4 regions of the Paenibacillus sp. PK4536 genome follow, and region 3 is predicted to be linked to each of the others. Evidence: riboswitches for the same ligand, from Rfam matches in the RefSeq annotation. Region 3 holds a riboswitch; each other region holds the start of a gene.

Region 1 (7,859 bases), 2.2 Mb from region 3:
TTGTTCACTACTCATTAATCTAAATAAACTAATACTATCCATAACTACACGCTTACAACCAATTTCTTTGATCATATATTCAAATAATCCATTGGGTTCAAGCATCTGTTCTAATAAAATTTCCGGTTCTATACAGATCACACGTAATAAGTTACGCCGTTCCAAATCTTTCAAATTCCATCCAAACCGTTCCATATCATCGTAGATTTGTTCAGGAAGTTCTTCGAATGTAATATAAATACCGGGCTCGTTATGTTTAATAGCACCTTCAACCAAGAATTGCATACCTATCGTTGTTTTGCCTGTACCTGGCTCACCTTCCAGAATAACGACGCCTCCTGGGGGAATGCCACCGCATAAAATATCATCCAGTCCCGGGATACCTGTACTAATAGGCTGTTTTAATGTCTTGGTGTAAGCAGCTTCGCTTTTTTGCATTTAGTGTTCCCTCCATCTGTAGAATATTTTAGTCACGCAAGGGACAGCTTCCTACGATGATGACTTTCTCTTAATTATAACAAGGGTTTAGAGATAGAAGGAAGTAAATTTCCAATTTTTATAGTCATTTGATATCCCATCCTCATTCATAACCTTTTTTACCATATTTTACTTGTTATTATATGATATAAATAAAGATAATCCTACTATTTTGAATCCTTAATACTTGTTGGTGAAATATTATTCTTCTATAGAAGAAGTTTTTTAAAAGTGATACCAAAATGGTGACATGAAATGATAAAAGACCGACGATCTGAGGGTCGTCGGTCTTTTGTGTAATACGTAGACTATGTTAGTTATTATTAACCTTCTAATGCAGATTTAAACTCTTCTGAAGACTGATTCCACCACTCTTCATTATGGGCAACCAATAATTTTTTAAGCGCTGCTTTTTCTTCTGTTCCTAAGCCCTCTAACATAATGCGACGCTTGATCGCATAATCTAACTTATTCACATGCTCGGCAAGAATTTTCCAGCCTTTTTTCTCTTCTTCATTGATCCACATCTCACAAGCCGTCGCTCCTGCATAATTAACACCTTCAGCTAATTTATCTACAGCGACCCATACTAACCATACTTGGCGACCACCATTTAATTCTTCACGATTGGTAGTAAATTTGATTCCTTTTTCTACCTTACTTTTGGCATGCATAGCGCCAACATCGATTTTTGCTTCGCCATGGTCTATAATGATAGGGGAAACATTATTGAGGTTAATCGCTCCTGATCCAAACCCCTTATGTTTACTACTTTTTGCACTACTACTTACAATATTCAGTGACATTGACTTTTTACTTGGTTGATTTTCATCCATATTGTTAGAATACTCCTTTGTAGGTCAGTATAAATAAAGACTGTTATACATATAAATGGTACTTTAATCTATTACTCATATTGTAGCGAATAATGAGTTAAAAGCCAATAAAGTCGATTATTGTCACGATTTTTCATAAAAAAAGGTAAAAAACGTTCATTATTGTGATTGGTGAACCGAAGAAAGTATATATAGTGGTCATCATTCACTAATAACCACCCACATCTGATCAAAAGATTAAATTTTTTTAACTTTTAAGAACATGACAACCGTAGGCTTTGACAGAGATTACTCGTCAAAATGCTTAAGCAAATATTAAAAACAGATGAATAAACGTTTGCCAAAGTAAAAAACCTCTGGTAGAATAAATCCAGTGAGATTTTAGTAACAACTTTGTAAACTTTAAAATGAAATGCTGTAACCTTTATAGCGTAATGAAAAATTTGTCGTTTTGTCGTAATGATCCGTGAACGGTACATACCAAGCTTTGAGCCAAATTCCTTGGTACCGGGAAACGGGGGAACCGTTTTGGGTGAATTGATCTTGTTTCGGAGGGATCATAGGGGAATACCTTCTACCGAATCCTTAAGCTAACCTCGTAGGCAATTGGAAGGGGACAATTGATTTTGAACATGAAAAAGAAACTAACAGCCGCAGTAATGGGACTTGCTATTGCATTTACGTCACTTGGAGTAACAAGTGCACATGCAGATTCTAAAATGGATCAAGTAATTGATGGAGCTATTGGAACACCTTATCGTATTGGTGGAACATCTTTCAGCGGTTTTGACTGCTCTGGATTTACACAATATGTATTCGGCAAAATGAACATTGATCTTCCTCGCCAATCTAGTTCTCAATATCAAGTAGGTGAGCCTGTATCAAAAAGTGATTTAATTGCTGGAGATCTGTTATTCTTCAATACTACCGGGGCTGGAGTTTCACATGTAGCAGTTTATGTAGGAAATGGTAACTTCGCACACGCTTCTACTTCTAAAGGTGTGAGAATTGACAGTTTGAGCATGGATTACTATCAAAATCGTTACGTTGGTGCTAAACGCGTTATGAGTGATTCCACATATAACACCTTCGCAACTGACAATTAATTATCCTATTAACAACTCATATAAATGAACCTACAGACCACTTAAGATTCCCGCCAGAATCTTTGGTGGTTTTTTTATGTTTCTATATAAGTAAGACGTATCGAACGTCTAATAGGTTACATAAAATTGTGAATCTTTGAAAATTTATATTTTGTTGTGGTTATAATTATGTCTACTTATTATTAACCTACTCGTAATTATGGTAAACAGGATATTGCAAATTTTTTATCTTTTTTTTATGGTATACATATGAAGTATGGTCATAGGAGGTTACTAGATGAGCTCATCACTAGATTCTGTTTTTCATACTATTCCTTTGACAGAATTACATGCCGCTGAAGTATGCACATGGATCTATGAACCACCTTATAATATCTATGGTTGGATGGCATGGGAACAAATGAAAGAATTAGGGATTGAATTTGGAGATCCGATAATTCGAGAAGAACAATATCTATCTGTTCTAGATCAACATGAACAATTAGCTGGATTTGCTCAACTTTTTCCATTAGGACATACGATTAGACTAGGTATAGGAATGCGTCCTGATCTTTGTGGCCATGGTTATGGAGAAGAATTTGTACGAGCAATTGTGCAGACGGCTCAGGAACGTAGTGCTACCGCAGAGATTGATTTAGAAGTATTGACCTGGAATCAACGGGCTATTCGCACCTATCAGAAAGCAGATTTTTATATTACAGATATGTATGAACGCAGAACGCCTGATGGGATGAAGCCTTTTTATTGTATGGTCTATCAAGCTCCGCCTAACGCACGTTATCCTAATCTCTAAAATAAAAGCACAGAAGGAATGATAAGACTCATTCTTCTGTGCTTTTTGTGTATTTCTTTTTTACATACCTATAATAGATGTTTTAAATTAAAGTTACGAAAGTCATTTCTTCTTTGCCAATCAGAATATCGATCCGATGGGTATCTGCATCGTAAATGACAACTCCACTACCTACATTGATCATAGACTCTGAGCCTAACGCAAAAAATAAATCTTCTGCCAATGCTTCATTCACTTCATGTCGTTCACCTTCAGCAAGTACTTCCCACTCTTGAGGTTCCATATCAAAAAATAAATAACTGTCTGGAATCATCCCTACTGCTGATGTTAAATCACTTAATATGTCCTCATAATCTCTTCCATGCTTAACGCCCATACTTAACCTCCCGATCTGTCCATATTGTTACATTTTCCAGCTTATTTACATTATAACGCAAATATACACTAAAAAACTCTTAACAATGCAGCATATCTTGTCGATAAAAGAGTATCAGATGTTTTTGGAAAACACATCATTACATGGAAGTGGATGATGAAAAAGATAAACTATTATACTCACGGACGAGGTGTATTATGCAAATTTCAACAATTATCGGTCTAGTACTTGGTTTGGGTTCACTAATATTCGGTATGCTTTTAAAGGGTGCTCCCCTAATCAATCTGGTGAATAATCCAGCCGCTTATGTCATCATTTTTGTAGGTACAGCAGCAACCATTTTTATGGCGTTCCCAATGAACGAAGTAAAACGCCTTGGTAAATTGTTTAAAGTCGTATTTGTTCAACAAAAATTAATGGACAAAAAAGATCTAGTCGGTATGTTTATGGAGTGGGCTTCAATTACGCGTCGTGAAGGTCTACTTGCATTGGAATCTAAAGTTGAAGAAATTGATCATCCTTTCCTTCGTAACGGAATGCGTATGATTATTGATGGTAATGATCAGGAATTTGTACAAGATGTATTGATGGAAGATATTAATGCGACAGAAGAACGTCACCGTTCAGGCGCACTTCTTTTCTCACAAGCAGGTATGTATGCTCCTACACTGGGTGTACTTGGAGCGGTAGTTGGTCTGATTGCTGCGATGGCAGATTTGACTGACTTAGAAAAACTTTCTCATGCGATTGCCGGTGCTTTTATGGCGACATTGCTCGGTATCTTTAGTGGTTATGTATTATGGCATCCTATGGCGACTAAGCTTAAACGCTTATCCAAAGCTGAAGTAGAAGTGAAATTGATGATGGTAGAAGGTCTACTTTCGATTCAATCTGGTGTATCTACAATTGCGATTAGTCAGAAGTTGGCAGTCTTCTTAACACCTACTGAAAATGCGAAAATGAACAGCGAAGAAAGTAGCAGTGGCAACGTAGGGGAGGCGGTACCGAGTGAGTAAAAAAAGGCATGAGCCGCACGAAGAACATCCAGATGAAAGCTGGTTACTTCCGTATTCTGATTTAATGACCCTATTGCTTGCTTTATTTATTACTCTATTTGCAATGAGTTCACTAGATGCATCCAAATTTCAACAAATGGCAGCAGCCATGAATGCAGCTTTCACTGGTGGTACAGGTGTTCTAGAGCAAAATGCTATGGAAGAAACAAGCGGTCAAACGCCTAAATCGGATGATAATGAAACACCAGCATCCGCTGCTTCACCTGCTGATAATACTCAGAAAACCAAAGAAAGTTTACGTGAAAAACTCAAACAACAAGAGCAGGAAAATCTAGAGAAGTTAAAACGTCAACTAGACAGCTACATCAAAAACAATGGATTAAGCCAACAGTTAGCGACCAAGCTTAATCAATCTCAATTAAGTATTACGATTAGTGATAATACGTTATTCGCTTCAGGACGAGCTACAGTGAAGCCTGAGTCTCGTGTACTCGCCAAATCGATCTCAAATATTTTACAACAGTTCCCGGATTACGATATTATCGTTTCAGGTCATACCGATAATGTTCCTATCTCCAATTCGCAATATGAATCTAACTGGAACTTAAGTTCAGATCGTGCACTTAACTTTATGAAAATTCTATTGCTGAATAACAAACTCGATCCACGTAAATTTAGTGCGATTGGTTACGGACAGTATCGCCCTGTTGCTAGTAACTCTAACAACTTGGGACGTGCAGAAAATCGTCGTGTAGAAGTATCGATTATTCGTAAGTATGTGGATGAAGATGTGAATCCTACTCTTCAATCGATGGCGAACAACGGTAAATAATAACGATCACCCAAAGTAGACCTTAGTATATCTAAGGTCTACTTTTTTTATTTTGTTTACCATAGATGGATTGAAAATAAATTGCAGTTTGCCTAAAATAGTAGATACGACTTATTTTTGATCGTTTTAAAATAGTTATCCACAACTTTTTGAGCTAAAACGTTATCATTTTCGTTTTTTAAGAGTTATCCACAGTTCTATCCACAACGTGTTAACAACGAATATCTGTTCGATGTACAAGTAAAGAAAGTATCCACAGTGAAAGGTTGGGTTTATTATTTCTCAAGAAGTACATGAGTACTGGATGCGAGAAGCTATAGCCGAAGCTCGCAAAGCGGAACAGCTCGGTGAAGTACCGATTGGAGCTATTGTTGTTAAAGACAATATGATCGTAGGTCGAGGTTATAATTTACGAGAAACTTCATTCGATGCTACTGCTCATGCTGAAATTATAGCGATCAGACAAGCCAGTGAATCGTTAGGTGCATGGAGGCTACTTGATTGTACTCTTTATGTCACTTTAGAACCTTGCCCTATGTGTGCAGGCGCTATCGTGCAGAGTCGTGTCCCTACTGTTGTCTATGGAACTGTCGATCCCAAAGCTGGCTGTGCCGGCACATTAATGAATTTACTTCAAGAACCAAGATTTAATCATCGTACAGAGATCATCACAGATATTTTACAACCTGAATGTGCTCTGCTATTAACAGACTTCTTCAAGCAGTTACGTTTGCGACTCAAAAAGCCTAAACCTTTACAATCATAATTCTGCCTAAGGAGGGATGATATGTCGCTACAATTATCGAATAGCACAATTGGTATTTATATTCGTCTGCTCAAACCAGAGGATGCTTTGGCTCTTCTGCAATTACGAGTGAACAGTCGTGAAGCGAATCAGACTTTTGAACCAAGATATCCCAAAGAGTTTTTTACACTTCCTAGCCAATTGGACTTGATCTACCGCAGACAACAAGAAGCCTGGGAAGACAAAGCTTACTTATTTGGTTTATTTGCACAAGTCGATCATCAATTGCTTGGTACGTTATCGTTAACGCATTTAGTACGTGGTGTTGGTCAATTTGCAGATATCGGTTATTCTATGGATCATCACTTTCAAGGTAAAGGGTATATGACTGGGGGTGTACAATTGCTTTTAGAGTACGCTTTTCGCTCTCTAGGGCTTCATCGGGTACAAGCAGGTATTTTGCCTCATAATATTGCTTCAAGGCGCGTACTGGAGAAATGTGGCTTCCAAGCTGAAGGAATTGCGCGTAAGTTGGTTAAAATTAACGATCAGTGGGAAGATCATCAGATGTTTTCGATTTTAAAAGAAGAATTTTCCCCTCAATCTAGCGACTCCACCGCAGATATAACTCACTTTTAAATGCTATTACTTCTCATACCCATTCATGTTGCACATAAAAAAAGCTCACTGCTTAAGCAGTGAGCTTTTTGTTACAACTAATTAATAACCACCGTACATAGAACCTACTTGTTTTTGGAATTCATCCATTGTAACTACATCTGCATCTGCTGGAATACCGATAGCAAATGTTTGTTTTTCATTGATTTTGGAATACTGACTGCTACCATCTAAAGACAATTTAACATTTTGTTTAGTATCAGGGTCAGAGAATACAGCATCCATCACCATTTGTTGGTATACAGGGAAATCATCTTTGTTGATTGCTGTATTGATATGGAATTGGTTTAGAGTTAAATATTTATCCAATTCATTTACAGACTTGCTGAAGCTATTTTGAGAATCTTCAGATTGAAGTTCTTTTTTCATATCATCAATGTCTGTTTGTTTGATATTCAAAGCACTACGGTATTCTTCTTTAGACACAACATCCAATACTGCTGGCAATGCTTGTTTTACGAAGATCGTTACTGCTTCTTTTGCATTTTCATTCGTTACTGCGAATTGAACGACTTGTTTAGCGTCTACACCTTCAGGAAGAGCAGCATCTTTCGTATCTACATCTTTGAAGTATTTAGCTTGATCATATTTGTCTAGAACAGCAGTAGACAAATCTTGAGTTAATTGTTGTGTAGTCGCTGGGCTTAAAGGTTTGTATTCTTGACCTTCTTTAGCAGCCAATTCTTTTAGATCCACTTTCAAGAATTTACCTACCAATGTATCAGGCAATGCTAACATTGGGATTTGTGGAATCTTCACATATAGAACTTCTTGAGTCATAACCATAGGCACTGTAAATGTCATTGCCATATCGCCACTCAATTTCAATTCCATAGTCAATTCTGTTTGCATTGGGTCACCTTGGTATACCCCTGTTACATTAAATTCTGCATTTTTAAGTAAGCTTGCAATTTGTGCACTTTGAGCATCACTTGTCGCTTTTCCATCAGCAGAAGTAAACGATAATTCATTTACTTTCAATTTGGTTGCGATAGCGTAA
Region 2 (7,859 bases), 2.5 Mb from region 3:
AGGCGCTCACAAATTCACAGATAACGGTGACGTTGTGATTGATAACTCACCTGAATTTCTACGTTCAAGTGTAGAAGACAGTCTCAAACGCCTACAAACCGATTATATCGACTTATTTTATATTCATTTTCCAGACGAACATACACCGAAAGATCAAGCTGTAGCTGAACTGAAAAAGCTAAAAGACGAAGGCAAAATTCGAGCTATTGGTGTGTCTAACTTCTCGTTAGAACAGTTGAAAGAAGCGAACACAAACGGCGATGTGGACGTCCTTCAAGGTCACTATAATTTATTCCATCGGGATGCTGAAAAAGATCTGTTACCGTATACGGCTGCAAATGGAATCACGTTTATTCCTTATTTCCCACTTGCTTCCGGTCTACTGGGTGGTAAATATACCAAAGACACCAAGTTTGATGATATTCGTGCCAAAGATCCACTCTTTACAGGAGATGCATTTATAGAAAATCTGGCAAAAGTAGATCAACTTCGTCCGATTGCACAGTCCAAAGGTGTGGATGTCGCTCATATCGTACTGGCATGGTATCTGACACGCGATTCGATAGATGCAGTCATTCCGGGTGCGAAGCGTTCGGATCAAGTCAAAGACAATCTCAAAACATTACAAGTCCAATTAACACCGCAAGAAATAGAGCATATCGATTCGATTTTTAGCTAAATGAATATCGTCATCTAATCATTATAATCGAAGTCAAGTACCTGCATTATGTGTAGGCACTTGGCTTTTTTAGTGTTTTCTAGCAACGATATATGACTGGCTACTTTACTTCCCTTCACTTGCATATACAAAAAAAAGCCGCTCTATATCGAGCGACTTCTGGTCTGTATTTCATATGATTTAGAACTATATCGTATGTGGATATGCATCTGATTCAGTGTAAGTTAGATACGCATCGTATCTGGACGCCAATTCGTAATCGCATTTTCGATATCTGAACCAGATAGATTCTGACTGGCTGCACGTTCGCATAAGGCAGGGAATTCTTCATCACTTGCATAACGAAGCGCTATAATTTGAGATTTGGATAGACGAGAATCCAATTCTTTTCCAGTTAAACGGAAATAGCGGAATTGCTCCTCAATGCGTACAATTCGATCCTGCGTTTTGGTCGCATAGACTCGAATTCGTGGAATAGCGAAAAATAAACACACCATTAATATCAATAATAACCATGATAACAATACATGCTCATCATAACGAATCGCTTCTACCCAGTAGATTACAGTAAGTACAAACGTTACTAATAAAAGAGGCAAAGCCACAAAATGATACGGCCAATCATAACGAATCGATTTCTTTTTCGGTGGTGTTGCCATGATTACACATCCTTTTCCTACTGCAAATGTATTTCCCATGTATTATTACACCAATCACTGGAAATATTATCATGTTGCGTAAGAAAGATATGTTCATTCGCAATCAAGCTGGACAACACCACCTTGAATTAACCCCAAAAAGTAACCCAACGAAATCTTACATAAAATGATGAATATGATCAGAAATAAAATCTTACGCTGGATATCCTCCACCTGGTGGTGGCCATGCGCCAAACAAGCGACGTAACAATACAATTTCACCCAAATGATACGTATTATGAGAAGCAATATTACGCAACAATCCAGCAGCCGTTTCGCCCGGGAAATAGACTAATGGTTGTTCCAAATTCATTGTACGCGCTAATTCACACGCATAATCGATCCCTTGAAGAAAACGATCCAAAACATCTTGCCATGTCGCTTCATCTACTGCTTGTACTTCAGTCGGCCAGCTTTCACTAACATTCGCAGGCATTTGAGGCTTTTCACCTTTAAGATGAGTTAACATGAAGTCTTGCCAGTAATTCATATGACTAATTAACTGGTAAATGGTATATGGAGAATTCTCCAAAGATCGACCTGATAGTTCTAAATCGATATCTGATAACGCACGTGCAATCGGCAAATGCCCTCTTTCTCCGATCAAAGATTGCACTAACGCTTTGGAAAAAGCTTCTTGTGAAGAAATAGTCATGAGAGTGCTCCTTTGATTGTTGTATTCAGGTTATTCTGGTTGGATAATCCCTACCGAATATAAGAAAATCAGAATAATTAAGATCGGTGCCACATAACGTAGAATAAACATCCATGTGTCGTACCAGAAGCCAGATATTCCTGCTTCTTCTCCTGCACGTTTCCATGCATATCCTGTAAAGATCGTGACAATAAATCCACCTACAGGCATCAAAATATATGAAGTCACAAAGTCGAATAGATCAAAAATACTTTTGCCATCTAATGAAATAAAGCTAAGCACACCGCCTACAGATAATGCAGCAGGTACACCTAGTATAAAAGAAAACACACAGACGAGAATAGCTGCTTTTTTACGAGACCAATTCCATTGTCCCATCGCATAAGCTACAGGTACTTCGAGAATAGAGAAGCACGAAGTGATTGCCGCAATCGCGAGCAATAAGAAGAATAGACCTCCAAAAAAAGCACCTAAAGGCATTTGTGCAAAAGCAGCAGGTAAAGCCATAAATGCTAGCCCTACACCTTGATCTGGTTTTAATCCATAAGAGAATACGGTTGGGAAAATAATCAATCCTGCTAAAAGTGCATAGAATAAATCGCCTGCGCCGATCGCAAGCGCTGCTTTACCTAAAGATTGCTCTTTGCGTACATAAGAACCATACGTTAACATACAACCCATCCCTAGAGATAAAGAGAAGAATGCATGTCCTAATGCTGTTAAGATCGAAGCTCGGCTTAATTTAGAAAAATCAGGTGCTAAGAAAAATTCTACCCCTGCTCCTGCACCAGGTAACGTCAATGAACGGAACATTAAGATGAGCAAAATCACCAGAAATCCCGGAATCAGAATCTTGTTGTACTTCTCAATTCCACCCGATATCCCTTTAGCAATAACAATACCTGTAATTAGCATCACAACTGCTTGCCAGAATAACGGTGCATATCCACCTGCAAAATTCGTAAAGGCTGCTGTAAAATCAGTATTCACATCAGATAGACTACCGCTAAAAGATAAAACGGTATAATGTAATGTCCATCCTGCAACAACACCGTAATAACACATAATTAGAAATGACGTAACGACAGGAACAGTACCAATCCATTTCCAATGCTTCTTCCCTGTAATGTTGAAAAGCGAAGCCGCAGCATTACCCCGTCCACTTCGACCAATAGCCATTTCTGCTAATAAAATCGGTAGACCTACTACAATCAGACAGATAATAAACATCAGGAAAAAGGCAGCTCCACCGTATTTACCTGTGATATACGGGAACTTCCACATATTTCCTAACCCTACTGAACTACCAATTGCTGCTAAAATAAACCCGCTTGTTGAAAAGCGTTCGATCTTGCCGCTGCCTGTACTTGATGAACCTGAACCTTCTTTTTGTGCCATAGGTATACTCCTTATGAATAAAGTGAATTATGCCTATGTTACACAAAACGTTATATATTGTCCATGAAAAGAAAGTAACAATTTGAAAAAAGTCAAAAAGGGCTACTTTTTCATTGATTATTAAAGCAATAAGACAGCAATTGTTGCTGATCTTCGTCGGTGATTTCCTGCTGACTGTACTGGCTGTCTGTATATTGTGACAATACATGATTCCAGAATGATTGAGCATGGCTATTTCGTGAGGATGCATTGGTCTGTAGCTCCCAATCCCCTTTATATTGGTCAAAAATGTGACTAGCGGCTTGCCGGGCAACACCTTGTCCACGAAATGGACGCATCACAAAAAACTCATTTAAATAGTACTGCGCCTTAGAACCATCCGGTAAATAAGGAGCCGTCGCTATTAACGCAAAGCCAGCTGGTACGCCATTCACACGAATAATCCACGGATAAAGAACGCCTGGATGTCGCCACCAGATCAGAAAAACATCGCTTTGTTGATGAAGGGTCGCATATTCTTCGTCGTCAAAAATACCTTGCGAGTTCGGCAATCGTTCCCAGATCTCTGACAGATCATACAGATAATAAGGATACATATTGCAAATGATATGCGCTTCTTCTTCACGGCAAAGAGTGATCTGGATAAGGTCTGTATGATTATCGCTCATTACGTTCCCCTTTCAGAATGCTCTTCTGGATTGAGTCGCCATTCGATGATCAAATAATCGCTATATTCCCGCCGTATAGTGGCTCCACAGCGGTCGATATAGGTATGACGTAATTTAGCATAGGAACGTTCGCTTTTGAATAGATGAGCAGAAAGTAAACGGTAGCCTTGAGTGGTTAACGTATCTCGCAATACCGTAATAACAGGAACGGCTAATTTCAAATCTTGATAATTAAAATAAATCTGAAAATCACTAATATAGACAGCATCAAGCCCTTGTGTGATTTCATGAGGATCATCGTCTGATTCGGTAGGCTTGGATGCTTGCGAATACGTCACTTTCAAATAGCCGATCAATACCATCGACACAGGAGACTCAGGCTGATCGATAGCTGGAGTCGCAGAAGGTTCTACTGCACGTACATAGATATTGAAGCTATGCGAGTGAGGTTCAAAAGCGATATAAAATTCGCCAATCTCACTGCTGGATAAAGGGATATATCCATCTGGTATAGAGTATGTCTGCTCATTATTCATTATTTTTGTAGAAACTGAATCGTAAACTGAATCGCTTCTAACGCTTCTTGTACAAACGCTTTATTTTCTTTTTCCCATTCATTTGGATCATCCATAAAAGAGTCATCTAACCATTCTTCTAATCCAGTCGCTATTTTACGGCGCTCATTCGGTTGTGCTGGAGCTTTACCACGTAACGCTTGAATTGCACTGCGCATCACTTTGCAGGAAGATTGGATAAATGGATAATCGTCTTTATCCCATGCTTTGGCATTATCCATATCGTAAAAAGAAATCCATTTTTCGATCGTTGAAGCTGCTTGCTTAGGTTCTAATTGAGGCATATTATAATTCTCCATTTCTATAATTGAACTAATACGTACAAATGATGACGTCAACTCCGTTTTTTAGTAGAAGAAGTCGTAGGTTGTGATTCATCGGCAATCCGCTGCAAACGATCTGAAAGATACACATGCGATCCGGGTTTGGCGGTCTGTGCAATTCGATACATCGCTAGAGCGACTGCACTTGCTTCTATTCCCCGATATTTACGAAGAGGACCCACCATAAGGAAAGATAATGCCTGAGAGATGACAGTGCCAAATTGCTCGCCTGCACGGCTATCTTTACGCTTACCAAGCAATAAAGATGGACGAATCAACGACAACGAGGTATATCCAATCTGTTGTAATCGCTGTTCCAGTTCTCCTTTGATCCGTGTATAAAAGATACTGGACTTCGGATCGGCCCCCATAGAACTGATAACGATAAACTGTTTGGCTCCTTGCTCATACGCAATCTGCGCTACCGCAAATGGATAAATAACATCAATTTCGATCATCTGCTTCTGTGTTCCTGCTTGCTTAATCGTTGTTCCCAGACAACAGAATACATCATCTGCTTTCATATCCGCTCGATAATCTTGCAATTTATTGTAATCCACCACAACCTGTTGCAACTTCATATGTTGCAGTTGTTGCACAGGTTGGCGGACAAGAGCAATCACTTGAGTGTATTCTGTACTTTCTAATAACTGGCGCAGCAACTTTTTGCCTACTAGACCTGTGGCTCCTGCGACTAATGCTGTTTTACCGATCACGATCATCTCCATTTCTGCGCATCGCCTTGATTCCCTATCTTCTTCATTATCAAGATATCATCAGCAAATTGCAAAATAAAATGAGCGATCGATCTACAGCCCCTTTTTATAACAAAAAGGAAGCACTGCTCCCATTCGTATGAATAATGTAATCGGCGCCCAGTCCACGATAAATCAATCGGGATTGGTTGCCTTCTGTAATAACATAGAGTTGCTGTGATGACCATGTTCGGCAGATCTGGATATAACGACAACAGAGCGGTAGACTGCGTTCAAATAAATAAATTTTGCCAATCTTCAACTCTGGAATCCGCCATAACTCTTGTCGCTGTGTGTCGATCACTAGCACATGTTCAATCCCCATTTTCTGATATCGAAGTTGATCGGCTTGACTGTTCACGATCACTGCAAATGGAATCTTTTTCACTTTTAACAATTGCATAAATTGCTCCCCTGCTACAGTAGCCGGTGATACCAGTACAAATTCCTGCTCATATTCCATCCTTGTTCGCGCTCCTCCACCCATTGTAGACAACAAAAAAAAGCCGTTAGAAGAGGACCTCTTCATCAGCTTCTAAGACAAGTGCCTGCGGCATCTTATCATGGCGTAGTTGATTATTGTCGTCTCTCTTATTGCAGCTTACGAGGTTAGCTGACGGATTCGGAAGTAAGAGTCTCCCTACAGAGTTATCGGTCTTCACCAACTGCTCTGATTCACCCCTGAATAGCTCACTAGCATAGTGTCTATTCTTATGGTTCCCCCGCTGATTGAAAGGTCTATTGATACCCTTTTCAGCCATTAAGCTGTAATGAACTTGAAAGAAATCATACGCCCGCTCTTTTCGTTTGTAAAGCAGTACTGAAGCTCGCTATATTCGGATATAGAGCAATCCAGTCGATTGTAGGGTTCTAATGTTCTATTTCCTTCATCTAGCGCTGTTTTACTTTCTTTTACAGGATAAATGGATAAACCGACGCATTGATGAGTATACAAGACATTACCGTATGAATGAATAGAATGAATCCGATTACATGGTTGTTTTCACAGATATATGATCTTTTTAATACTCAGGTCTGATTTTACTTCTTTCTCTGAGCGGACTATGATTGCTAACAATATCTGACATCAAGTATACCGTTATAGACAGATACACGGATCGTGATTGGATTAGGCAAAGAAACATCATATTAAAGGAGCGTAGATTTTTGATGAGTCTGTTATCGGCCATTTCACCTGTTACTCATGCGGTATCCACTAGCAACACATCTGTCCATGTTATTCATTCTATTGAAGTATTTCAGTATGATAATCGCCGTCTAGCCTTACCTGAAATGGATGGCTATCTACACTGTGGGCTGTTAAAAATCGCAAGTCATGGAGTTACAGGCTGGGCGGAATATTCATTTACAGATCAAGTTCAGCATCTGGATCTGGTGAAATGGAGTCGAGTATTTACATCACTCAAAAAATGCCCTCTAGATCAAGCACTTTCTCATATCGATCAGCAGCAACAGAATTGGGGAAGTGTACGTAGTCAGGTTGCTTTAGAAGCATTGACTGAACTGCGGATTCGACTACAAGATTCACCTGATGTGTGGACATCGTCAGATGCGCTTATTAATCATGCTTTTTTGTTAGATTACACCATCGCTTATTATTCCTTTTGAACAATTCTGGTTAATGGATCATAACTACGAAATAAAGGAGTGTGCCTTTCTTGAATTCTGAAAAGATTATGGTGTGTGTGTATTATGGGCCCAATGGAGAACGGTTGATCAGGCGTGGTATTCATTTATCTCAATTGATTCAGTCCCCACTCTGTGTACTCAGTGTGATTGATCACCCGATCGATGAGATGGATCAGCAAGAAGAGAAATATGTAGAGGCATGGTGCAAATTGACCGAAGAAGCAGGAGGTACATTTGTCCTTTTAGAAAGTCATGGACAAGAAGCTGCTGATATTATTGCTTCAACTGCTCAAAAGCATGATGTGACGCAATTGATTATTGGACAATCTGCTCAGACACGCTGGCAAGAAATCATGAAAGGTTCTATCGTGAATGATCTATTGGAAAAGTTGGGAGCGATTGATCTACATATTGTAGCCGTACAGCGGATGCAAGCGCAGTTAGAAGAAACGCATGAA
Region 3 (7,859 bases):
AGAGATGGTTAGCGAATGGAAAATATGGTCAGAGCTTGAACCAGAGTACCAGACGATGGGAGATCATTATTCGATTCCATCAGGTTGGATCAAAGAGCAATATATCAATCGTCACTGGATTCCTTTTTGTCATGATGGAGGGGGGAATCATCTAGGGATTGATTTGTCTCCTGCTGAACATGGAGTCGTTGGACAGGTAATTAATTTCGGACGTGATGAAGAAATGAAATATGTGATTGCACGTAGTCTGGGCGAATTTATTCATTTTATGCGTGATACGGTTCGTCACGGAAATTATACGATTGAAGAAGATGATGGATTCAAATATTGGATGTATGGCCGTAATGAACAATCACGTATGTTGAAAGATGCTCAGGCCTATGCGCTTGCTGATCTACCCAAAGCCCATACGCCAGCTAATGAATCAGAAATACCGTTAAAAGAATGGTTTGAGCAGTTGGATGATAGCTGGCGAGACCGAATTATCAACAAATCCAATACTGTGGAAGAGTTCGCTCGTGCTCATCAAATCTTTTTGATTCGTGAACAACTAACGGATATCACACCACTAGAACGTTGTCATGAAGTGCGTGAATTGATTCTAAGTGTCAATGATATTCAAGATATTCGTCCGCTTGCGAATTGCCGTGAACTCAAAAAGTTATATCTTGTTCGTAATCCGATTCGGGATCTGACTCCATTACGAGGATTACCTTATTTGCAAATTGTGAATCTCGAAGGAACATTGATTGAAGACTTGGACCCTTTAGCCACATTACCACATCTATGTAATCTAGATTGCACAGATACGCGTATTCAAGATTATACGCCTTTAGCCCAGATGAAGCAGTTGACTACCCTTGCTCTTTCATCACCGTCACGTCAAGCGGTTCAAGCGTTATCTTCGATCACAGGACTGCGGGAATTGAAAGTATGCTCTCCTGGAGAATGGACAGCGGAGGACTGGCAACATATTAGTGAGTCGTTGTCTTTACGCAAGCTTCATATCGAAGATGCTTATTTTGCTGATATGAGTTGTCTACAAGCTTGTGACCAATTGGAAATGCTGACCATTCATGATACACGTATCTCTGATATCTCAGCGATTGCCGATTTGCCTAATCTGAAGCAATTGGAACTGAACAGTGGATGCCAGATTAGCAATATTGAGACGGTTTCCAAATCGGTTTCACTTGAACAATTCAGCGGATCGTTTGCTCAATTTCAGTTGTTAAAAGATACATTCGCTCAATATGTGAAATTCCACAAAATTGTAGGCGAAATGACAGATGAAGAAGAAGAAATCTGGCATAGTCATATACGTTAATGCGCTATATTTTGAATATAATATAAATCACAAAAAACTCTGTATCGCTAAAAAGATACAGAGTTTTTTTATTTTTTAATATTTTTTACCTAAAATGATAAAAATGTAGTTGACTATCAAATTTTATTTTAGGTATAATTTACTAATAAATAACATATATTTGAAAAAGTAGTGATATTTTGAAAACGAAATTAGTAGGTATAACAGTATTACTTGTGACATTAGGCTTAGGTTGGGGAGGAGTAACCACCCATGCACAGACTCCAGCAATACATAAAGATTTGGGGGTAACTACACCTCTAGTGCAAAATGTTGCGCCAAACAATGGATTGAACAACTCTAAAGATTTCTTGACTATCTCAAAAAGTGAATTATCACAATCCATCACGTTGCCGTCGTCTGCTCGTTCATTCAGTGTAGTAGCTGACGATACGTATGGAACGAATACTACACCGGATCAAGCTTTGTTTATTCAGACAGGACAAGCCTATCAAGGTTACATTGCTGCTGAAGGAGAAAGTCGCTGGTTTTATACTCAAGTCACTAATCCAGCGAAACTGACTTCTTTTTTAAGTGTAGTTAATTCGGCTACGGTTGATTATGATCTTTCACTATATTATTTGAATGAAGAGACATCTGAGATCGAGCAGGTTGCTTTTTCTACCAAAGGTCCAACACAATATGAACAGCTTAGTCATATTGCCAAAGCAGGATATTATTTTATTAGAGTAAGTTCTTATCAAGGAGCAGATACCACTAATCCATTTACTGTATTTGCTGTCACTTCAGACAGTTATGATGCAAGCGAGCCTGATGATAATCCATGGTTAGCCAAAGATAAAGGATCAGCACCTTTTGTCAGCACACAGAATATTGATAATCGTTTTGACGAGGATTGGACAAAAGTCACTTTGACAGCTCAATCCAAAATGAACCTTCGTCTAGACAACACATCTGCTTATGGAACGTATCAATTACAGTTATTTAATGCGAATCTGGTGAGTCAAGGAACACTGGCACAGAATACCAACGGTCAAGTCACACTACCCGCAGGAACGTATTATATTCAAGTCTTAGCACCTTCTACATTTGATCTAACGACTCCATACAAATTATCTGTTAATTATCAGACAGCAGATGTATCCAGAGTTGCGATTAGTAATATTACAACAGATGGTGGTGTCTATGGATTTATTAATTATGGACAAGGTAATAAGTGGCGTGTCAAAAACAATATCGTGATCTCAGGTCGTGCTTTTGATGCTACAGGCAATCCGGTAGCGAACGCTATCGTAACGACTAATATCACTACAATTCTCAATGGCAAAGTGATTCCCGGAACAGCTACGACAGATGCTTCAGGTAACTTTACAATGCCAGTCAATATTGATAATCCAGGAGTAGGGCAATATACGTTCCAATCATCCAAATACAGACATTATTATGATATTGTCAGAATCCAATTTTTCAGCAACGGTAAGCCATTAAATTCAGACATTAGCACACTGTATCATTTCGCTTATGAAATCTACACAGGTTGACCATAATTTTAAAAATGATAGCATCTTGCGTAAAAAATGACATAACCGTTTTCAGAATCTATTGTAAATGAATGATAAATGCGATGTAACAACAGTGAAAAAGTAGAGAAACGATGAAAAAGAGAGAAAATAGGAGCCTGCGATAGATAACTTTTCAATAGTTATCTGAAAATGAAAGCTGTGATGATTCACAGCTTTTTTTGCGTCTTTTCTCAGCTTTACAGTTGACAAGGACAGGCGTATTATTCATTGCAGGCAGTTGATGAATACGATTCAGCAACTGATATAAATGAAGTTTCCAATGTTTTTGATCGCTGAGTTTTCGGTGCTAACCGAAAAACGGGGGAACCAAATTGCGATTTCACAAAACGGTGTGAGAGCCGGAATGTGAATCGTTGGGGTGAATCTGCATACTGACTAACCATGGTACAGTCAGACAATGCAGTAGGGCGACTCTCACCGCCCGAATCCGACAGCTAACCTCGTAAGCGTGGATAGGAGAGAAGTGTGAAGCTTGTGCCGATCTGACACAGTGTAATACGACTCTGTGTTTTTTGATATGTTAACAATGTCACAACGCTTAATTTTCATATGCATATGAAAAGCGGGGGAACCAATCGTTGATGAAGAGGACTGATAGGAAATGATCAGGATCTACACAACATGGGGTGAATTCCGGTATCTACCGGAACGGGCAATCTTCCAGCCCGAATCCGACAGCTAACTCCGTAAGCGTATAAGGGAGAACTCCTAACCAGCAACTCGGCAGGTACACGATAAGTGTGCGTGTTTGTAGAAGTCTGGGGAAAAGTTCTGCTTTTCTCCAGGCTTCTTTTTTTGTGCCTTTTTTAGCAAATCATAGTAACCAAAATGAATGCAGGGAGTTCTTCACATATGATGGATATATTAATGATTGGATTGGTTTTGTTGATTACTGTAGGGTTGAGCGGGTTGCTGCAATGGGCATCTGTAGCTATCGGAGAAAGAAGGAATGAGCGATGACTTGGCTGCTGTGGATTATTATTGGTGGATTAACCATTTATCTATGTTACGCATTAATTTATCCAGAAAAATTCTAATGGGTCAGGGGAGAACATCGTGAGTATCTTTTCATATATCGGAATTGCAGTCACTTTTATTATCGCTTTAATCATCGCTCGTCCAACCGGACATTATATTGCACATGCTTTTGACAATACACCCAATCGATTAGATCGTTGGTTTCATCCTATTGAAAAATGGATTTACAGGTTCGGTGGAATCAAAGGTGAAAATCAGACATGGAAGCAATATGCTGGAGCCGTATTGATCAGTAATACAGTCATCTTGCTTATCGCTTATGCGATCTTCCGTCTTCAACATGTATTACCTTTGAACCCAGCGGGCATTACGAATATGAGCCCTGATCTAGCGTTCAATACAGCGATTAGCTTTATGACGAATACCAATTTACAGCATTATAGTGGTGAAAGTGGTTTATCTTTATTTTCACAGATGACAGCAATTATCTTTATGATGTTTGTATCACCGGCAACAGGGATTGCGGTTGCAATTGCATTTATTAGAGGAATAACCGGTAAGCCTCTAGGTAATTTCTTTACGGATCTAGTACGAGCAATTACACGGATTTTGCTACCTCTTACTTTTATTATGGCGCTTGTGTTTGTTGGATTAGGTATGCCGCAGACGTTGCATACTGTAGTGACAGCTCAGACGTTACAAGGAACAGAGCAACAGATTGGTGTAGGTCCAATTGGATCATTTCTAGCGATCAAAGAATTAGGGAATAACGGTGGTGGTTATTTTGGAGCCAACTCTGCACATCCTTTTGAAAATCCAGGCGGATTCAGTAATATGTTGCAAATGCTGATGATGTTACTGGTTCCAATGTCATTACCATTTACGTACGGTAAAATGGTCGGCAACTCGAAGCAAGGCCGAGTATTATTCGTTTCGATGGTTATGATGTTTGTCGTGATGCTTAGTGTATCTCTTGCAAGTGAATATCAAGGAAATCCATTGATTAATCAATTAGGTATCCAGCACAATGCAGGATCGATGGAAGGTAAAGAAGTACGATTAGGCGAAGCTCAATCTTCGTTCTACTCTGTAGTTACTACCGCTTCAGAGACTGGTGCTGTCAATAACATGCATGATACGTTAACACCACTCGGTGGATTGATTGCATTAGGAAATATGATGCTAAATACAGTATTTGGCGGTTCAGGTGTAGGACTGTTGAATATTCTAATGTATGCCATTATTGCGGTGTTCTTATCCGGTCTTATGGTTGGACGCACACCTGAATTTCTCGGTCGCAAAATTGAAGGCAAAGAAATGAAATTGATTGCCGTCACATTACTTATTCAGCCTCTACTGGTCTTAGCGCCTACAGCGATTGCTTTAATGACGCAGGCAGATACGATTTCGAATCCGGGTTATCATGGACTGACTCAAGCGCTCTATGAATTTACATCATCAGCAGCGAATAACGGTTCAGGATTTGAAGGCTTGGGCGATAACACACCATTCTGGAATATCATGACAGGTGTTGTGATGTTTATCAGTCGTTACTTCTCAATGGTGACATTGTTAGCTGTTGCAGGCTCATTAATGGCGAAAAAACCTGTTCCAGAAACAAGCGGAACGTTACGAACAGATCAAGCGTTATTCGGCGGTATGTTTATTATTTCTGTTATTTTAGTCGGTGCGCTTACGTTTTTCCCGGTAGTTGTACTTGGACCTATTGCAGAAATGCTCACATTGTAAACAGCAACATCTTATCTTTTTCTATCAATATATAGTGCGTGTATACTACCAAACGCTAAGTGGAGGAACAATGTAATGAAAAGTAAATCATCAATGATGAGCCGGGACTTGATCTCCAAAGCTTTACAGCAGTCCGTGATCAAATTAAATCCTAAACTAATGGCACGTAATCCAGTAATGTTTGTAGTAGAAGTAGGCTTGATTATTAGTTTATTGTTAATTTTTGTCCCTAATGCTTTTGGCGAATCGGTTTCAACAGGATTTAATATTGCTGTCGCTATTATTCTTTTGTTCACGATACTATTTGCGAACTTTGCAGAAGCGTTAGCCGAAGGACGAGGTAAAGCTCAAGCCGATTCCATGAAAAATACACAAAAAGAAATTATTGCGAATCGGATCGAAGGCGAGCAGATTGTCGCTGTATCTTCCACTCAACTACGTAAAGGCGATATCGTCAAAGTGGTACAGGGCGAAATGATTCCTGGTGATGGCGAAGTCATTAAAGGACTGGCATCTGTGGACGAATCAGCGATTACAGGCGAATCAGCTCCCGTGATCAAAGAAGCAGGTGGAGACTTTAGTTCTGTCACTGGTGGTACGATGGTGATTAGTGATGAGATCATTATTCGTATTACAAGCGATCCAGGTGAATCGTTTATGGATCGGATGATTAGTCTGGTCGAAGGTGCTGAACGTCAGAAGACACCTAATGAAATTGCGCTAAACACAGTGTTGATAAGCTTAACAATTATCTTTTTAATGGTTGTTGTTACATTGCCTTTTATGGCGAGCTACTTAAATATTGTTCTATCTGTACCTGTACTTATTGCGTTGTTAGTCTGCTTAATACCAACAACGATCGGTGGATTGTTATCTGCTATTGGGATCGCTGGGATGGATCGGGTAACACGCTTTAATGTATTAGCAATGTCAGGGAAAGCAGTAGAAGCTTCTGGTGATATCAATACGATTATTTTAGATAAAACAGGTACGATTACGTATGGTAATCGGATGGCTAGCGAATTTGTACCGACAGAAGGACATTCACCACAAGAAGTCGGCGAATGGGCAGCCGTAAGTTCTGCTTTTGACGAGACACCAGAAGGTCGTTCTGTTCTAGAATTGATGAAAAAGCAAAATTGGGAATATCCGCAATCGTTAAGCGAAGGCGCAGAGATTATCGAGTTCCGTGCAGAGACACGAATGAGCGGTCTGGATCTTACCGATGGTCGCAAAGTACGTAAAGGCGCGGTCGATGCAATCAGAAAATGGGTTGTGTCTCAGGGAGGAACTATTCCGGATAATCTACAAGCCAATAATGATGCTATTGCTTCTGCTGGAGGAACACCTCTTGCAGTGGCTGTAGATCAAGAAATTTATGGATTGATTTATCTTAAAGATACAGTCAAAGCAGGTATGAAAGAACGTTTTGAACAAATGCGTAGTATGGGTATCAAAACGATTATGTGTACAGGGGATAATCCACTAACCGCAGCAACGATTGCAAGGGAAGCAGGAGTGGATGATTATATCGCTGAAAGTACGCCGGAAGACAAAATAGCCGTTATTCGCCGTGAACAAGCAGAAGGTAAATTAGTTGCAATGACAGGTGATGGTACCAATGATGCACCTGCACTTGCACAAGCCGATGTAGGGATTGCGATGAATAGTGGTACAGTTGCTGCCAAAGAAGCAGCCAATATGATCGATCTGGATTCCGATCCTTCCAAAATTATCGAAGTGGTCGCTATTGGTAAACAGCTATTGATGACTCGTGGTAGCTTAACCACATTCAGTATTGCGAATGATATTGCTAAATATTTTGCAATTATTCCAGCGATGTTTATGGTGGCTATTCCGCAAATGCAAGTGCTGAATATTATGAACCTACATTCACCAATGTCTGCTATTTTATCAGCGCTAATCTTTAATGCCATCATTATTCCGATTCTGATTCCACTAGCGATGAAAGGTGTCGCTTATAAGCCAATGAGTTCTACCAAATTATTGCGTCGTAATCTATTTATCTATGGATTTGGGGGAGTAGTCGTTCCTTTTGTCGGTATCAAATGTATTGATTTGATTATGCAGACTTTTTTATAAGAAATAAGTTCAACGAACGATACAGATACTTTGAAATGACTACTAAGAAATGAAGGGAAAGAATAGGTATGAGAACGGTATGGGTGACTTTACGAACAAGTATCATTTTATTTCTGCTC
Region 4 (7,859 bases), 2.2 Mb from region 3:
TTTTGAATAAATCTGAATAGTAGCATTATCCAAACCGCGGACAGCATTATGCCGCGGTTTTTATATAGTGTAATCATAATGTAGTATCATTTCTAAACAACGCAGGATAAGAAAGGAAATACCATGAACGAACAACCCCTTCTGGCAGATGAGCGTATTGATGATCTGCTTACGTATGACCTTAAAATTATTCAAAGTCGAGAAGTGTTCAGCTTTTCGATGGATGCTGTATTGCTGGCACGGTTTGCCAGTATTCCTAAGCGCGGTAAAGTAATTGATCTTTGTACTGGCAATGGGGTAATACCTATTCTGTTATCGACACGGACAAATGCTAGTATTGAAGGTGTGGAAATTCAAGAGCGCTTAGCAGATATGGCGATGCGTAGTGTAACCATGAATAATTTACAAGAACAGGTGAAGATTCGCGTACAAGACCTTAAAGATATGCCACTTGCAGGTGAACGAGAAGCTTATGATGCCGTAACCGTTAACCCCCCTTATGCTCCTGTAACAGGAAGCGATATGAAGTTAAATATTCATCATGCGATGGCAAGACATGAGATTGGTTGTACATTAGAAGATGTGATTCAAACGTCTGCCAAGCTTCTTCGCAATGGTGGTAAGCTGTCTATGGTTCATCGCCCGCACCGGTTAGCCGACATTATTATTTTGATGCGTCAATATGGAGTAGAACCGAAGCGTATTCGATTTGTACATCCTCGTCAACATATGGAAGCGAATATGGTGTTAATTGAAGGATTACGTGGAGGTAAGCCAGAAATGCGTATGCTACCACCACTTATCGTATATGATGAACATGAACAATATACACCTGATCTCAAAGCTGTCTATTACGGGTTAAAGGAGTCACTATGAGCATACAGATTCAAAAAAGTTTTGCTAAAGGAGAGTCTGCTGTTCTTCATGAAGGGGCAGGCACTTTGTATTTAGTTGCGACACCGATTGGTAACTTAGAAGATATGACGTATCGAGCTGTACGGACATTACAGGAATGCGATATTATTGCTGCTGAAGATACAAGGCAGACTCGCAAATTATTAACTCATTTCGATATTACACCAGGCAAATTACTGAGTTATCATGAGCATAATAAAAAAGCCAGTGGACCGGAGTTAATTCGCCTTATTATAGAAGGAAGTAGTCTGGCGCTTGTGAGTGATGCTGGATTGCCTGCTATATCTGACCCAGGGCAAGAATTAGTGAAGTTAGCACTGGAGCAACAAATTGCTGTGGTTCCTATTCCTGGAGCGAATGCAGCACTGTCTGCTTTGATTGCTTCTGGATTATCGACAGATCGGTTTACGTTTATTGGATTTTTGCCTAGAGATCATAAAGGTCAAGAAGAAGTACTGGGTAGTGTGAAGTATGGAGCAGGTACATTGCTGTTATACGAGTCTCCACACCGAATTATCAAAACATTAACAGCGATTGCACATCATTTAGGTAATCGTAATGTGGTATTAGCGCGTGAGCTGACAAAACGTCATGAAGAATGGACACGTGGTAGCGTAGAAGAAGTACTGGAATGGTTAGAATCGCATCCACCGATTGGTGAATACTGTGTTGTAATCGAGGGACAATCTATCATCGAAGCCAAAGCTGAAGCCAGCGAATGGTGGCAACAAATGACGGTAGAAGAGCATGTGATCCATTACGAAAATAAAGAGAATATTTCACGTAAAGATGCAATGAAAAAAACAGCAAAAGATCGTGAAATCTCTAAACGTGATGTATATCAAGTGTTATTAAATGAAGAAGAGTAAGACGCATATGAGTGGTTACGAAAGAGCTTGCTTGGTAAATACATTTATAATAGAAGAAACTCGTTAAATAGATGAGTTTTTAACAAAAACAATGAAGAAAATAAGCGTGAAAATAGAGGAATCTTGATCTGTTCGAGGTTCCTTTTTGATGTGCAAATTGGAAGTGCTATGCAAAAGGAAGTATAATGAAAGATAAGCCTTTTTTGAAAACCAAAAGAAAGCAAAAAAATACCTTTACCCAGACAAAATGCTGAGTAAAGGTTCAAGGAGATATTAAAAAGGTTAGAATTAATAAGTTGATAGTTCTAGTATAACCTATTTTATTTATTTTGTCACAGGGACAGGAATTTCGGAAATACACTCATTACAAACGATTTTTCCTTTAAAATAAGTTACATTTTCAGCGTTACCACAGAAAATACAAGCAGGCTCGTATTTTTTAAGCATAATGCGCTCGCCATCAACATAGATTTCCAAAGCGTCTTTTTCTCCGATACCTAGTGTACGGCGAAGTTCGATAGGAATTACTACGCGGCCCAATTCGTCTACTTTTCTTACAATACCAGTTGATTTCATCATTACTGATCAATCCTCTCAAATTTAAATATATTAGTTGTTATTGTTTTGTTTGATGTGCTAACATTCGACAAATTTCTATGTTTTATGATATTCATAATACCAACGTTTCCCAAATCAGTCAACCTATAATTTAAGAAAAATACAGTTTTTTTCACTTTTTTTTGAAAAAATATTTTTATATAGCGGTATTATCAAGTATTATGGGGTTAAAATTATTTTGTCGATTTGGAAATTCGTAGCTTGTATATACCGACAACATTCGACAATATCGTCGAAAAAACTATTTTTAATTTTAAATAGTTAGGGTTTATTGATAGAAGGAGGAATTTATTTTGAAGCCTGTACAACCTTTAGGAGAAGAAAAAGTATTTAAAGATCCTGTACATAATTATATCCACGTGCAAGATCGTTTAATCTGGACTTTGATTAATACACCTGAATTTCAGAGATTACGTCGTATAAGGCAATTGGGAACTTCCTATTTAACTTTTCATGGAGCAGAGCATAGCCGTTTTTCACATTCATTAGGTGTATATGAAATTACACGTCGTATTATTTCTCAATTTGAACGTGGTGGTTTTGAAGATTGGCCACGTGAAGAAAGTCTGGTGGCATTATGTGCCGCTTTATTACACGATTTGGGTCATGGACCTTTTTCTCATTCTATAGAAGAAGCTTTTGATATGGATCATGAAGAATGGACGTGTCGTATCCTACTTGGAGATACCGAAGTGAATCGGGTATTGGAAGAAGCAGAAAGTGGTCTTGCTGAACGAGTCGCTTCTGTTATTCGCAAAGATTATGAGAAAAAGATCGTTGTGAATCTGGTATCGAGTCCGTTAGATGCGGATCGGATGGATTATTTGTTACGGGATGCTTATTTTACAGGAGTTAATTATGGAACGATTGATGTTGATCGTATTTTGCGGATGCTTCGTCCTCACAATGGACGCGTCGTTGTCAAAGAATCAGGTATGCATGCGATCGAAGATTATCTTATGGCACGTTATCAGATGTACTGGCAAGTGTATTTTCATCCAGTAACTCGAAGTTCAGATATTGTATTAAAACAAATTTTCCGTCGTGCCAAAGAATTATTCGATGAAGGATTTGATTTTAAATTTTTGCCGTATCCTTTACCCGAGTTATTCAAAGGCGATATTCAAGTTGGTGATTATTTATTGCTAGATGAAGCATTAGTACAGACAGCATTTATGCAATGGACAAGGGAAGACGATGATATTTTGGCAGATGTATGTCATCGTTTTATGCAGCGTAAGTTGTATAAATATGTAGAGACAGATCTAATTGATAAGCAGACAATTAGCAGTATACGTAGTGAATTTGCTAGAGTAGGATTGCATCCTGATTATGATCTAGAAATCGATTTTCCTACCGATCTTCCTTATGATGTATTTCGTCCAGGTGATCCTAAAAAAGAAAAACAAATTCTATTATTAGATCGTCAAAACCGAATCCAAGAAATATCAGAAGTATCGGATATTGTACGTTCGATTAGCGGGATTCATCGCGGTCGATATCATCTCTATTATCCGCAAGATAAGTTGGAGAAAGTTATTCATCAGTTATCCGAAGAAGTGGCAGCGATATTTGAAAACAAAATTAATCCGCCACAGATGGAATTTGAAATATAAGATTAGCGAAAAAAGAACGAGAAACAGAGAAGGAGTGAGAAAAGTATATGTTATTTGATACACATACTCATTTGGATTCGATCGAATTTGCCGATGATCGTAAAGAAGTGATTGAGCGTGCTTATGCACAAGGGGTAACCCGAATGATCAATGTGGGATTCAACCGTGAAACGATTCCCACCACGATGGAATTAGTCGAAAGTTATGAATTTATATATGCGGCTATTGGCTGGCATCCTGTAGATGCGATTCATATGCAACCTGGAGATCTGGAATGGATCGAATCGCTATGCAAACATGAAAAAGTAGTAGCAATTGGTGAAATTGGTCTGGATTATCACTGGGATACTTCACCGAAAGAAGTACAGCATAAAGTATTGCGTGAACAAATCGGTCTAGCACGTTCGATTAATATGCCGATTGTTATCCATAATCGTGATGCTCATGAAGATATTGTTAAGATTTTGCGCGAAGAAAAAGCACATGAAGTTGGAGGGGTTATGCACTCCTTTTCAGGTAGCTGGGAAACGGCTAAAATGTGTCTCGATATGGGCTTTCATTTATCGTTTGGAGGACCGATTACTTTCAAAAATGCGAAGCAACCTAAAGAGGTGTTACAACAGGTTCCAATGGACCGTCTTTTGCTTGAAACAGACTCCCCATTTTTGACACCACATCCTTATCGTGGAAAACGAAATGAGTCCGGTTATGTGACACTTGTAGCAGAAGCTGCTGCTGCGCTAAAAGGGGTATCACTGGAAGAAATTAGTACAATTACAACTAAAAATGCACTGGAACGATTTGGCATTCGGTGAAAAAGAGAGTAAATCACGCAAAAAACAGCGTTAAACGGATATATGAATAAATTATAACCAAAAAACAGAAGAATATGACAACTTTTTAACCATTTATTCAGAAAAACGTGCTTGCTGGTCGCTTTACATGAGGGTTGGGTTCGGGATATTATTTCATCAGTGATTTAATCTTGCTGTTATTACGCAAGATTCCATGATTCGGTCTCGCTGAGTTTCCTGCATAGGAAAACGGGGGAACCAACATATGTCTTCAAGCCATTATTATCAGAATACCGAAGTCATTATGTATGATTCCTTTTACAGGGTCTATGGGGTGAATTGGAGGTACTCGCGCCATGAGCGGAGGAGCCTTCAAAGGGCAAGAAATATGATGTGTCCGAATCCGACAGCTAACCCCGTAAGCGATGCAGAGGCAACCTCGTATTTTCTAACGTTTTCCGAACTGTATTTAGATACGTCGGAAGCCAAGGAAAAGTTGCTTTGCTCTTTTCCAGAGGCTTCTTTTGTTTTGGGCTAAACGAAAAGATTCAGAGAATACGATATTTGAAATTTGATCTTTCAGATATTAGGTGTGTCCCTTAGACTGACCATGGCGCAGGCATTTTTGAACATCACGAAAGATTATCACACAGATTTGGTAATCTTATGCTTACGATCAGCCTGTGAAAATTCTGTTATATAGTCGCGTCATATACAATTACGTCACAGCTAGACGGCGAGACTATGAAGGAGGACGGAAGAAGTGGCAATTGCTCCTTTCGAAAAAACCCATGGTTCGCGCTCATCCAGCATGTCTTACGCGCTGAGTTGGAAGCAACAAAACCTACGCTATGTATTGTGGGCTGCATTATTAGTGATCGCTCTTGCAGCGATGCTATTGTCCCTACTTTATAATCAAGCGGGTAAAAATATTTCTGTAGTCATTGACGGCAAAGCACAAACCGTGGAAACACGTAAATTGATGCTTTCTCAACTGCTTGATGAAAATCAAATTAAAGTGGCACCACAAGATAAAGTATCTATGCCTATGAATGGCGCGCTTCAGGATGGGGACAAAGTTTATATTAACCATGCGGTTGCAGTAAACATTACGGCAGATGGTGGAACCAAGAAAATTTATACCACCTCTAAAACAGTTGGTAACACATTGGAGCAGGCTGGGTTAACACTGTCAGGTGAAGATCAATTAACACCTGCGATGGAATCGTCAGTTCATGACAATATGGATATCAAGATTGTGCGTACCAAATCATTTGTAGCGAAAAAAGTAGTCAAGATTCCATATCAAACGGTTAAAAAAACCGATGGTTCTATGCTTGAAGGTAAAACCAAGTTAGTGCAAGGCGGTCAAACAGGTAAAGTGGTTCAATACATCGAGAAAGTATACGAAGATGGAGAATTCGTCTCCAAACGTATGGTTGATAAAAAAACAACCGCAAAAGTAAAAGATAAGATTGTAGCTATTGGTACCAAAAAAGAGGAGCCTAAACTTCTCGCAGCTGCTTCTTCTAGTGGAGGATCAAGTAATAGTACTTCCAAAGCAGGTGTAGATTTCTCTTATGCGAAAGTACTGAACAATGTATCTCTAACTGCTTATTCGTCTCAAGAACCTGGTCTAGGTACAGTGACTGCTTCGGGAGCACGCGTAACAGAAGGTCGTACGATTGCAGTCGATACGAGTGTCATTCCTATGGGATGGTGGGTATACATTGAAGGCATTGGCTTCCGCCGTGCTGAAGATACCGGTAGTGCTATTAACGGTAATAAAATCGACGTGTATATAGACAGCTTGAGCCAAGCGAGAGCATTTGGACGCAAATCCGGTTACACTGTATATGTAATTGGCCCGGTTAAACCCTAGAGAGGGTGTTGATTGGGATAGCACCATTGCTTAAGCCCAGTCATCTGTTATATGATATAAATAATATTAACTATGAGCGTGCATAAAGAAAACAAAAAGAAGAGGATAAATCCTCTTCTTTTTGTTCTGTTAAGATGAATATCGAACAGATTATCTTATCATTTAGAGAGTGAAGGGAAGCGTACAATCAACGTGATTAAAGAAGTGATTGTTGTGGAAGGACGAGACGATACCGTAGCGATTAAAAGAGCTGTAGACGCAGATACGATCGAGACAGGCGGCTCAGCTATAGGTGCTCATGTGATTCGTCGTGTAAAATTAGCTCAAGAACGACGTGGTGTAATTATATTAACTGATCCTGATTTTGCAGGTGAACGGATACGTAAGATCGTAGCGCAGAAAGTCCCTGGATGTAAGCATGCTTTTATCCCTGAAAGTGAAGCTACGCTCAAAGGTGATATCGGTGTCGAAAATGCTTCTCCAGAAGCTATTCGTGAAGCGTTGGCGCGTGTACACTCTGAGATGCCAGAAGCGGAAGTTCTGATCGATTGGGAAGATCTGATCATGACAGGACTTGTGATGCAACCTGATGCTGCGGAGCGACGAATGAAAATGGGCAATCTGCTCGGCATAGGTTATGGCAATGGAAAGCAGTTCCATAAACGTTTACGTATTTTTGGAATTAGCCGTGAAGAGTTTGCAACAGCACTCTCACAAATGGAAGCGGAGGAATAACAATAATATGGATGAACGATTAGAAATAGCCACACCCAAACGCACCAAAGAAATTATTAATAAATATGGATTCTCGTTTAAAAAAAGCTTAGGTCAGAACTTTTTGATCGATTCCAATATTTTGAACAAAATTGTAGAAGCAGCTGAATTAACGCCTGAAAATGGAGCATTAGAGATTGGACCCGGTATCGGTGCATTAACCGAGCGTCTAGCTCAAGAAGCAGGTGCAGTCACAGCAGTTGAGATTGACCGTCGCTTGATTCCAATTTTGAAAGAAGTCTTAGAGCCTTATCCTCATGCTAAAGTACGTCATGATGATGTGCTCAAAGTCGATTTGCATCAATTGTTCCGTGAAGACTTCAGTGAAGTTGAAAAAGTCAGTGTGGTGGCTAACTTACCATACTACGTCACTACACCTATTGTGATGAAG

What was found. Region 3 has a riboswitch for cyclic di-AMP ahead of kdpF (K(+)-transporting ATPase subunit F). Riboswitches for the same ligand answer to the same signal wherever they lie in the genome.
Region 1: linked by a shared signal. The riboswitch ahead of PO903_RS06090 (C40 family peptidase) and the one ahead of kdpF (K(+)-transporting ATPase subunit F) in region 3 are both predicted to bind cyclic di-AMP.
Region 2: linked by a shared signal. The riboswitch ahead of PO903_RS04710 (hypothetical protein) and the one ahead of kdpF (K(+)-transporting ATPase subunit F) in region 3 are both predicted to bind cyclic di-AMP.
Region 4: linked by a shared signal. The riboswitch ahead of PO903_RS05810 (resuscitation-promoting factor) and the one ahead of kdpF (K(+)-transporting ATPase subunit F) in region 3 are both predicted to bind cyclic di-AMP.

Annotation. Positions count from the first base shown of each region.
Region 1 is NZ_CP126313.1:1,310,180-1,318,038, reverse strand. Features, by position in the region: gene PO903_RS06100 (ATPase domain-containing protein) at 1-438, opposite strand, end outside; gene PO903_RS06095 (YwhD family protein) at 801-1,313, opposite strand; cyclic di-AMP (ydaO/yuaA leader) riboswitch at 1,794-1,933, shown strand; gene PO903_RS06090 (C40 family peptidase) at 1,946-2,419, shown strand; gene PO903_RS06085 (GNAT family N-acetyltransferase) at 2,697-3,212, shown strand; gene PO903_RS06080 (hypothetical protein) at 3,295-3,588, opposite strand; gene motA (flagellar motor stator protein MotA) at 3,786-4,604, shown strand; gene motB (flagellar motor protein MotB) at 4,597-5,436, shown strand; gene tadA (tRNA adenosine(34) deaminase TadA) at 5,714-6,202, shown strand; gene PO903_RS06060 (GNAT family N-acetyltransferase) at 6,224-6,820, shown strand; gene PO903_RS06055 (hypothetical protein) at 6,902-7,859, opposite strand, start outside.
Region 2 is NZ_CP126313.1:1,006,238-1,014,096, forward strand. Features, by position in the region: gene PO903_RS04670 (aldo/keto reductase) at 1-679, shown strand, start outside; gene PO903_RS04675 (DUF6526 family protein) at 904-1,338, opposite strand; gene PO903_RS04680 (DinB family protein) at 1,532-2,032, opposite strand; gene PO903_RS04685 (sodium-dependent transporter) at 2,063-3,430, opposite strand; gene PO903_RS04690 (GNAT family N-acetyltransferase) at 3,541-4,098, opposite strand; gene PO903_RS04695 (hypothetical protein) at 4,098-4,634, opposite strand; gene PO903_RS04700 (hypothetical protein) at 4,634-4,957, opposite strand; gene PO903_RS04705 (oxidoreductase) at 5,008-5,724, opposite strand; gene PO903_RS04710 (hypothetical protein) at 5,819-6,214, opposite strand; cyclic di-AMP (ydaO/yuaA leader) riboswitch at 6,335-6,528, opposite strand; gene PO903_RS04715 (hypothetical protein) at 6,922-7,380, shown strand; gene PO903_RS04720 (universal stress protein) at 7,422-7,859, shown strand, end outside.
Region 3 is NZ_CP126313.1:3,463,178-3,471,036, forward strand. Features, by position in the region: gene PO903_RS15560 (SMI1/KNR4 family protein) at 1-1,327, shown strand, start outside; gene PO903_RS15565 (carboxypeptidase regulatory-like domain-containing protein) at 1,507-2,868, shown strand; cyclic di-AMP (ydaO/yuaA leader) riboswitch at 3,171-3,374, shown strand; cyclic di-AMP (ydaO/yuaA leader) riboswitch at 3,436-3,618, shown strand; gene kdpF (K(+)-transporting ATPase subunit F) at 3,867-3,947, shown strand; gene kdpA (potassium-transporting ATPase subunit KdpA) at 3,967-5,637, shown strand; gene kdpB (potassium-transporting ATPase subunit KdpB) at 5,713-7,740, shown strand; gene kdpC (potassium-transporting ATPase subunit KdpC) at 7,809-7,859, shown strand, end outside.
Region 4 is NZ_CP126313.1:1,248,895-1,256,753, forward strand. Features, by position in the region: gene yabA (DNA replication initiation control protein YabA) at 1-20, shown strand, start outside; gene PO903_RS05785 (tRNA1(Val) (adenine(37)-N6)-methyltransferase) at 124-876, shown strand; gene rsmI (16S rRNA (cytidine(1402)-2'-O)-methyltransferase) at 873-1,784, shown strand; gene PO903_RS05795 (AbrB/MazE/SpoVT family DNA-binding domain-containing protein) at 2,109-2,363, opposite strand; gene PO903_RS05800 (HD domain-containing protein) at 2,696-4,018, shown strand; gene PO903_RS05805 (TatD family hydrolase) at 4,066-4,833, shown strand; cyclic di-AMP (ydaO/yuaA leader) riboswitch at 5,029-5,252, shown strand; gene PO903_RS05810 (resuscitation-promoting factor) at 5,576-6,694, shown strand; gene rnmV (ribonuclease M5) at 6,887-7,429, shown strand; gene rsmA (16S rRNA (adenine(1518)-N(6)/adenine(1519)-N(6))-dimethyltransferase RsmA) at 7,437-7,859, shown strand, end outside.